2 regions of the Clostridium sp. LXY-7 genome follow, and region 2 is predicted to be linked to the other one. Evidence: a T-box and tRNA genes for the amino acid it is inferred to sense, from the RefSeq annotation. Region 2 holds a T-box; the other holds one or more tRNA genes.
What was found. A T-box is a leader RNA that pairs with one kind of tRNA and senses whether it is charged. The one in region 2 lies ahead of pheS (phenylalanine--tRNA ligase subunit alpha), so its partner is inferred to be a tRNA-Phe.

Region 1 (5,173 bases), on a different contig from region 2:
AAAATATTTACCTCTTCTACTTTACACTCTTGAATATCTACAAAATATTTTAACAAATTTATAAATTCATTATACTCCTTTTCAACCATATAACTTTCTACGACTCTTTCTAATATATTATTTATATCGTTATCTAGCAGCTTTACTCTAAAATCTACAAATCCCTTAACATTAATTTCTTTATTTTCCTCCAAACAAAGAATAATTTTTCTGATCATATGATTTTTTTTATTCATACAATAGATCATAGTTTCATCTATAGGTTTTTCTTCTCTTAAAGTTTTTTCTATAATATTTTTTACAACTTTTAAGTCATTAAAGTTTAGGAAGCTATATGTTGCACTTAAATATTTACAAACATTTCTTTCACAAAATCTATTTATAACTACATTATATAATATATTTGCTATATATAAGTTCAATAATTTTTCTACACCTAGAGTATATTCTTCTTCCTCTATGCTTATGTTTATAAAATCTTTATCTGATTCATTAATTACATTCAATTTCAATTCTATTTTTTTCTTCTTAAAAAGTTCTATAATGCTATTAACTTCTTCTAAAATATAATCTCTATTAAGATTATTAATAAGGGTAACTATTAGCATTTCATCACCTCATTCCGCCATACAAATTGGTATTATTATAAAAGTTTATTCTTTGTTCATAAAAATATATAGATATTATATGTGTTTATAAAATATGTATTCACTTATAACGCTGTTATATTTTTCTTTTTTTGATGAAAGTTGAAGAAACACTTCTTATCAAGCAAGCTTAACTTTATTTTGTTGACGTAATAAAACTCATATACTATATTATTATTAAAATAGTATTAAGCGGAGATGATATATTGAAATATGCTTTTGTTGATTTTAGAATAAATTCTTTAGAACAGTCAAATTTAGAAAAATTAGGTTGTAATGTTATTGTTTGTCCACCCTCTTCTCTTCTGTACAAAGCTATATGCGGTCATCCAGATATACTTCTACATTTTATAGATAGTAAAAATATAGTGCTACATAGAGATATAGGAAATAATTTCAGGGATAAATTATCTGATATAGGATTTATTACATCTTTATCAAAATCATCCCTCTGTAATAACTATCCTAAAGATATAATTTTAAACGCTGTTAATACTAAAGATTTATTTGTACATAATTTAAAATATACTGATGAAACCTTATTAAATAGTATAAACAAAAAAAAAATTAGCGTTAATCAGGGATATACTAAATGTTCAACGGTTATATTAAATGATAATTTGTTTATAACTTCTGATAAAACTATTTATAAGGCTCTTATTAATGAGAAAAAAGAAGTTCTTTTATTACCTCCAGGACACATATCGTTACCTGGGTTAAATTATGGATTTATTGGTGGAACTTGTGGAATGTTTAATGATAACACGTTGGTATTGTATGGTAACCTAAATAAGTATTATTATGGAGAGTTAGTTTTAGATTTTTTATATAAAAATAATATAAATCCAATATTTTTAAACAATGATACATTGATAGATAGAGGAAGCATATTTTTTCTTGATTCACCAAATAAATAAAGCGCATAATATTTTTACTAAATGTCATAGAGTAATGCTAATGCAATTAGTTTTTCACATCAGTATAACGTTTATTATCCCACTCCTGTGGATAGTTAACAAAAGACCATATTGTGCATTTTATTTATCAAGGGGAACAAAAAAACTCGCAGATTAAAATCTACGAGTTTTTTGGAGGCGCCACCCGGATTTGAACCGGGGGATAAAGGTGTTGCAGACCTGTGCCTTACCACTTGGCTATAGCGCCATATTGGAGCGGAAGACGAGATTCGAACTCGCGACGTTCACCTTGGCAAGGTGACGCTCTACCACTGAGCCACTCCCGCATAATGGTGGCTCGAGCAGGAATCGAACCAGCGACACGAGGATTTTCAGTCCTCTGCTCTACCGACTGAGCTATCGAGCCTAATTAAATATTTTATAAAAATGGCGACCCAGAAGGGACTCGAACCCTCGACCTCCGGCGTGACAGGCCGGCACTCTAACCAACTGAGCCACTGGGCCATATATGGTGGTCACAACAGGGATCGAACCTGTGACCCTCTGCTTGTAAGGCAGATGCTCTCCCAGCTGAGCTATGCGACCATAAATATATTAATTATTTTACCATTTTAAATAAACCTTGTCAATAACTTCTCTGTTTAACTTCAAAGACTTTATCTGACAAGGTTTATTATATAAAATGTATATGCTAATGTCAACCTATTTTTATGATTTTGTTCAAATTATTACTTTCTTTCTATTTCCTTAAGTAAACTACCAATATCTTCATTAGTAAAAATATATTCTTTATTACAGAAATGACAAGTTAATTCTTCATTTTTACCCTCTTCATATATTTCATTCAAATCATTTTTACCAATACTTATTAGAGCTCTTTCTACTCTTTCTCTTGAACAATCGCATCTAAAACTTGGAGTTATGTCCTCATGAATAACCAAGTCCATATCCTCAAATATATAATTTAATATATCTTCTATAGACATACCTTTAGTAATCATAGATGTTATAGAAGGTATTTCTTCTAATCTATAGGTTATTATATCCGCTATAAAATCAGAAGCCCCCGGCATCATTTGAATTATAAATCCTCCAGATGCTTTTATGCTAGTGTCTGTATCGACTAATACTCCTAGCGCAACTGCTGATGGTGTTTGCTCTGAAACAGTGAAATAGTATGCTAAATCATCTCCTACTTCTCCTGTATATATAGGTACTTGACCTATATAAGGCTCCTTCAGCCCCATATCTCTAATAATATTTAAATATCCATTTTTACCAATTGCTCCTCCTACATCCAGTTTGCCCTTCTCATTAAGTGGCAAATCTACTGTAGGATTACCAATATACCCCTTTACAGAGCAATCAGCATGAGCTGTAACTGTAATACCCTTAGCTTCTCCACCTCCATCTATCTGCAATGTTAAACTATCTTTAGAAGCTTTTAGCATTGCTCCCATTAATACTCCAGCAGTTATCATTCTACCTAACGCTGCTGATGTTGTAGGCGTACATTTATGAATTTCACTAGCCTCTTTTACTGTATCTGTTGTAATAGCTGCAATTATTCTAACATCTCCATTTTTAGCTGTAGCTCTAACTAATTTATCCATATTAATCCTCCTTCTTTTTAAGTACAAAAACAATTCTTTCTGTATAATAATTAACATCTTCGTTATTGTAATTATTCATTTTTTTTATTATTTCAAATCCAATCTCATCTACTATATGAGTTAAAAACTCTTCACTATAGGCTCTCTCCATATGATGTTCATCAAATCTATGATAAACTTGTCCTTCCCTAATAAAAAAAGTAAGATACATATTAACTATATCTTTTTCTAATTCATTCTCCCATATGTATGTTACATCGTCGTCGTCATAATTAAACAAATTGTTTCCTAGAAGTTCTTTTATCTTATACTCAGTATTTATATCAAATATGAAAACACCATCATCTTTCAAGTGATTAAATACACTTTTAAAGTATGTTCTTAAATCATCCTCTTCTAATATATAGTTTGTTGAGTCTAAACAACATGTTACTAAATCAAATTTCTTATCAACTCTAAAACCACATATATTTTGACATAGGGTTTTCCCCTTCATCCTTAAATCTTTCATTTTCCTATCTGCTATAGTTAGCATCTGTTCTGACAAATCTATAGCTGTAGTAAAAATGAATTTTTCACCAATAACCGTAGTTAAATTACCAGTTCCACAAGCAAGATCTAAGTAATCTTTCTTTACTATTTTATGTTCATCACATATATCTAGGATTTTTTTCCCCCAATCCTCATAATTAATATCACTATGTATTAATCTATCATATACCTTCGCGAAATCATTATAGCAATCCATACATTCACCAACTTTTTATATAATACCTCATACATTTTACCTCAATATCATGGTTTTGTCTAAGAAATTATTATATCATATCCTTATTTTTAGGTAAATTTAAACTTTTTTTCTTTTTAGTCATAAGACCACCAATTCTTCCTGTCTCCTCTGCTGTAAGACCACTCCAACCTAATTCTTTTACTTTATCAGTTAATCCTAACTCTTCCGCTATTTCATACTTTAATTGTTCTCTAACTATCTCCTTAGATGTCAATTGTTTATTAGCTTTCAACTTTGATTTAATAATTTTTTTAAGTGGCGTTTTTCCCATACCCATGCACCTCACCAATAATAATATGTTTATATTTTTTACAATGGGTGCTTTTTTATTCAAATATCATTAAGTTATATAAAAAATAAAGGAGACTTGAATTTCAAGTCCCCTTTGTTTTAAAATAGCAAATACTATTTTCTGCCTTCTGTATAAGTATATTTTAAGTCAATTGATCCAAATAATGGATGAGAGTAATTTTTAACATATTTTCTTACATACGTATTTTTAAATCTCCAACATCCTGGACTTACTACTGCATTATCATAGATTAATATTTTTTCAGCTTGTTTAAATAAATCTGCTCTTTTAGTTTGGTCTACTTCTTTTGAAGCATCTTCTATTAATTTATCATATTCTGCGCTCGTCCATCCTGTTGGAACTATTCCTGCTGTAGATGTCCACATATTCATGAATGTATTAGGATCATTATAGTCTCCTGTCCATCCTTGTGAAGCTATTTGAAATTCTAGTCCTTTAGTTTTTTGTTGGAATATTGGCCATTCTACATATTCGCACTCAACATTAATCCCTAATAATTCTTTATAGGTTTGTTGTCTGTATTCCGCATATTGTTTTGATATTTGATCAGTTCCTGATTGTAAATAAGTGATGGTTATTTTAGATGGATCTGGATCCATACCTAACTCTTTCAATCCTTCTGATAATAATGCTTTAGCATCTGTATTTTCAGCCATTAAATCTTTTACTGGAGAATAGTTTACAGTTTCTCTGTATGCTTTTCCACCAATTTGAACTGCTGGTGGACACCAAGCCATAGCTGGTTCTCCAATACCTTTACGTAGTGTTTTAATTTCACCTTCTCTATCCTCTGCTATTAAAAAGGCTTTTCTTACTTTTTCGTTAGAGAATAATTTATCCTTTTGGTTAAAGAAAGTGTATGTTGTTGAACCATCATATCCCTTTCTAACATC
Region 2 (5,173 bases):
ACTTTGAAATTGCTTCATATTTAATTGGGTTTTTTTCTACAGTATTAAGAAGCTCCAAATTAATGTCTATTACCTTTATAGTATGCTTGTTGCTGAATAATTTCAATGTAGAGGACGGTATAGAATACACATAGCCTAATTTCACATCTTTATAACTTATGCTAAGGCAATGCTCCTTATAGTCATTCTTTATTCCAATATACTTTCCATCAATATTTTTCGCGGTTTTTAATAAATATCTGCTAATTCCCTTGGTATAGCGAAATAATTGTTCCTCATCTTTGCTGCTGTAAATTGCAGCAGTCAAATGCTTAGGTTGAGCTAATTTACCCTCATTCATTTTGAATACTCTTCCTATTTCAAAGATTTTAATTTCCTCAAAGCTTTTTCTATTGTCATAAATTATTTTGAGTAAATTAGGCAGTATATCACTTCTAAGGCTTTCATACTGCTTTACTCCAGAATTCACTATCTTCAAGGTGTTTTTATATTCATATCCAAGTCTCTTAAGCCAATTGTTATCGTACCATGAGTAGGAATGAACCTCGTTGAAGTCAAATTTTTTCACTAATATATCCTTCAATAAACACTCCATATCCTTTATAGGATTTTTTATACGAGCAGCTACTTCTGCTTTATTAGGACTGCCTTTTATATTATCATAGCCATAAACTCTAAGAATTTCTTCTATTATGTCTGCTTTACAGGTGATATCCTTTGTTGCCCTGAAGGTGGGCACTTTTATATAATATACATCCTCTTTCTCTTCTACCTCAAACTCCAAACTCTTTAGTATATTCATCACAACAGTCTTATCAATCTTATTTCCTAAATAAGTTTCTATATATTTATGGTCAATGTTAATATCTATAGACTTTACTTCATTAATAACATTATCGTACAGCGATGTTTCTACTTCTATTTCCGGCTGATACTTCTGAAACAGTTTTAAGAATCTCCCAATGGCAACAGTAGTAATTGCGGTATCTAAGAACTTTTCATATCTCATGCTTGCATCTGTTCTAATACCTAAGGATGAGGCAGTTTTTCTTACAGCCACCCCATCAAAAGTAGCAGATTCAAGTATTATTCCTTCTGTATTTTCACATACCTCTGACTCATACCCTCCTATTATGCCTGCTATGGCTAAAGGCTTATCCTCACTGCATATCATTAATGTATCTTTAGGAATATCTCTTTGTGAATTATCTAAAATACCGAACTGTATTGGCTGCCTTAAACTAGCTACTCCAATAGAAAGGATATACCTACTATTAAAAGTATGAAGAGGTTGACCTATATCAAGCATAACATAATTTGCAATATCTACTATAATATTAATTGGTCTAATGCCGCAGTTACTTAATCTATCAGCAATAAACTCTGGCGATTTATTTGCCTTCACATTACCAATTTTAATTGCAGAATATCTCAAAACCTTTTCTCTATCTTCAATATCGACATCTAAAGTCTTTTTACTAATGTCTCGTAGCTGCTCTTCCTTTATATAATCTATACTTTTTAATTTCCTACCTGTGATTGCTGAAATTTCTCTTGCTATTCCATAATGGCACCATAAATCTGGTCTATTGGTTAAAGATTTATTATCTATTTCAATTATCACGTCATTATCTATATATTTTACTTCTTCTATCTCTGCAGTGGTAATTGTGAATTTACCTACAAGCCAATCAACATCTATATTTTTTATATCCACATAATCATTTATCCAATCCAATGATATCTTCATTTTTCTTCCCCCATTACTTATTTAAATTGCTTCATAATTTTCAAATTACCTGAGTTAAAAACTCTGATATCTGGTATTCCGTATTTCATCATTGCAAGTCTTGTAAGTCCAAGACCAAATGCAAAACCTGTGTACTTTTCGCTGTCAATACCACCATACTTTAATACATTTGGATGAACCATTCCACATGGCAGTAATTCTACCCATCCAGAGCGTTTGCAGGTAGGACATCCTTTTCCTCCGCAAATCTCACACTTTATATCAAGTTCAAAGCCAGGCTCTACAAACGGGAAATATCCTGGTCTAAGTCTCACCGTAATCTGCTTTTCAAATATTTTGCTTAACATTGTTTCCATAGTATAAATAAGGTTTGCCACAGATATTCCCTCATCTATTACAATACCTTCAAGCTGGAAGAATGTATTTTCATGGGACGCATCAATATCCTCATTTCTGAAGCATCTTCCAGGAATAATAGCCTTTATTGGAGGCGAATACTGCTCCATTATATGCTGCTGTCCTGCTGAAGTCTGAGTCCTTAATACCATACCATTTTCTAGCCAATAGGTATCCTGCATATCTCTAGCTGGATGATATTTAGGAATATTTAAAGCTTCAAAGTTGTAGTAGTCTGTTTCAACCTCATTGGTATCAGCTATGATGAAACCCATTCCCTTAAAAATTTCTTCAATATCCCTTTGAATAATTGTTATTGGATGATAAGTTCCCTCCTCAAATTCCATCCCAGGGAGGCTTATATCAAATTTATTTTCCATGCTTCTGTTTTCAAGGTCAGTTTTTAGTTCTGATATTCTTTCTGTAATGTAGTTTTTAAGCTTATTTCCTTCAATACCCATAGCCTTTCTTTCTTCAGTACTAAAGCTGCTTAGTGACTTTAATATATTTGTTAATTCTCCATTCTTACCTAAAAATCTTATTCTCAATGCCTCCAGCTCTTCTATAGTTTTAATTTCTTCAAAAGCTCTTACTACCACTTCTTCTAAATGCTTAATTGATTCTGACATTTTAACCCTCTCCTTTTAACTTTTTAAAAACAAAAAAACCCCTCATCCTAAAAAGGACGAGAGGTTAAACTCACGCGGTACCACCTTATTCATCAATCATATTTGATATTCTAATACTATCTATAGAACACCTAATACAATTGACATCTCAAACAGATACAGGAATGAAATCCGATATCCTCTTTCTTATAACGGTGAAAGTTCCGTTTTACCTAATAAAATTTCAGCTTAAAACTCCAGAGGGAACTTCAAAGTAACTGTCACTGCAGGGTTCTCAGCCCCCCCTACTCTCTGTAAGCTTTAGATAAATTTACTTTCCTCTATCATAGTCATATCAATATTTATTTTTAATCATATTAACATAATAGTACTTTAAAGTCAATATCTTTTTAAAATTCTGATTAAATTTATTACTGGACCTACCTTCCCCCAACAAAAAACATAACTGCCTGTAAGCAGCTGTTTAACCCACCTACAGGTGGTTAGTCGATTTCGCGGTGGAGGCTAACCTTATTTAACTCCTATACAAAAATTCCAAGTCATTTAAGATATGGCTCTGCATAAAGTTCTTTAAAAAAGTCTACGTGATTTATGGTAAGGTTCATCTGAAGTTTCTCAAATCATGTTATGTATCATAATTTTGAATGACATCAGCGATTTATAACTAACTACCAATTTTAGTAAAAACCTCACTTATTTATGATACGGTTCACTATTTATTATTCTAAATTAATTATCTCATTATTGAATTGCCTAGGTAAAAATACAGTTATCCTAGTTCCAACATATTATAATTAATTAATAAGTTTATCTGTTTTCTCCCAAAAGCTGGATAATTCCATCTCCAAATTCTATATCAATATCTGTGTAAGTATGACCTCCATAAAACTCCTTATACTCAACATTATATTTTTTATTTTTTAATATATCATAAAAATCTTGATTAGCCTTATAGTGTCTTTGAGACTCTTTTTCAAATTCTCCAAACGTCATATAAAAATCTATTGGTTTTTTTGCTCCATTTTCATACATTCTCAATATTAGTCCTTTTTCATTTTCATCATCTTCTCTTTTCCAATACATTCCTCCTGATTGGCATAACACTTTTGAAAATACTTCAGGATGTTTGTATGCTATAAATGCTGCTGCAAGCCCCCCATAACTAAAACCTGCAATTAAGTTCTTTGATTCATCATTATTAATATTATAATTTTCCTCTATCCATGGTAATAATTCATCCATAACAAAACAACTGAATTTCTCTGAACATGTAAGTTCTTTATCTCTATCATCATTAGATTCAATAAATACTGCACACATAGCTGAAATCTTTTGTTCTGCAATAAGATTATCAAAACTTGTAATAACTTTTGTAATATGAACATATTCCCATCCATCAGTAAATAATGCTAATGTCATAGGCTCGGATTTTTCACTGTACTCTGCTGGCGTGTAAATCCATATTCTTCTCTTATTATTTAAGATTTTACTTTCAAAGTTTTCAATCAATTCTATTTTACCTTTAGGTACATCGTTCCTTTCAATTGTCCAACTTTTTTCTTTGTAATTTGGTAAACAAAAACAAGATTCCTCTTTACAAAGTAAATAGTATTCACCTAAATTCTTTTCGTCCTCTATGCATACATACTTATTAAAATTAAGTGGATCCATCCTAAAGTCTAGTTCTTCCCAATCTTGCCCTTCCTTTTCATTAACTATAAACATATATAATGATTTTGCATCTCCCCTTGCCTTCCAAGTCCTATACCACAAATCTGTACCTTGTAACTTGTCAAATTCAGTATTAATACTATCATATCCGAACATCTCACCAAATACAGCCAGTCTATCTATAGAATCAAATTCTCTCCAAACTAATGTAACTAAATAATTCTCATCATCATTTTCTATTTTTTCTATAATAGGTGACCCATTTGTACTTACTTCATTCCAAAATGTCTTTAATGCTGTATATCTATCAATTTTTAACTCCTCACATAAACGTTGTATTCGTGGACTAATAACTTTTTGATTATTTCCCATATAATTCGCCCCCTTTATCAATAAGTAGTGTAAAGTTTATTACTCATACCTTTTATTATTTTTTTATATATCAAGGGTTTCAGAGTTTTTTTATAAAAAACAATGCCCCCTTTTTTGTGTTATAATTGAATCTCTTAACTTCCATAAAAATACTTAAAAGGAAGGATATTGTCATGAGTTCAATTATAACTTATTTACTTTTATATAATCAATGCTTACTTAAAATAATTTATGAACTAATTTTATTTATTTCAAAATACATACCATTAAAGCAAATTGCTTTTGATGATTCAAATTAAATTTAATAATCACATTTAATCTTCTATTGTTGTCTTTCGTTTTTCAAGTAAAGAGA

Region 1: it has a tRNA-Phe gene. The T-box ahead of pheS (phenylalanine--tRNA ligase subunit alpha) is inferred to sense a tRNA for this amino acid. The anticodon was not compared.

What each region holds. Positions count from the first base shown of each region.
Region 1 is NZ_JBLLJL010000001.1:965,432-970,604, reverse strand. Features, by position in the region: gene ytxC (putative sporulation protein YtxC) at 1-608, opposite strand, end outside; gene ACI48Q_RS04575 (DUF6873 family GME fold protein) at 854-1,564, shown strand; tRNA gene ACI48Q_RS04570 (tRNA-Cys) at 1,737-1,811, opposite strand; tRNA gene ACI48Q_RS04565 (tRNA-Gly) at 1,816-1,890, opposite strand; tRNA gene ACI48Q_RS04560 (tRNA-Phe) at 1,895-1,970, opposite strand; tRNA gene ACI48Q_RS04555 (tRNA-Asp) at 1,992-2,068, opposite strand; tRNA gene ACI48Q_RS04550 (tRNA-Val) at 2,074-2,149, opposite strand; gene hslO (Hsp33 family molecular chaperone HslO) at 2,293-3,177, opposite strand; gene ACI48Q_RS04540 (class I SAM-dependent DNA methyltransferase) at 3,179-3,925, opposite strand; gene ACI48Q_RS04535 (small, acid-soluble spore protein, alpha/beta type) at 3,996-4,238, opposite strand; gene ACI48Q_RS04530 (peptide ABC transporter substrate-binding protein) at 4,373-5,173, opposite strand, start outside.
Region 2 is NZ_JBLLJL010000002.1:258,421-263,593, reverse strand. Features, by position in the region: gene pheT (phenylalanine--tRNA ligase subunit beta) at 1-1,750, opposite strand, end outside; gene pheS (phenylalanine--tRNA ligase subunit alpha) at 1,768-2,775, opposite strand; T-box leader at 2,825-3,111, opposite strand; gene ACI48Q_RS08290 (alpha/beta hydrolase-fold protein) at 3,583-4,818, opposite strand.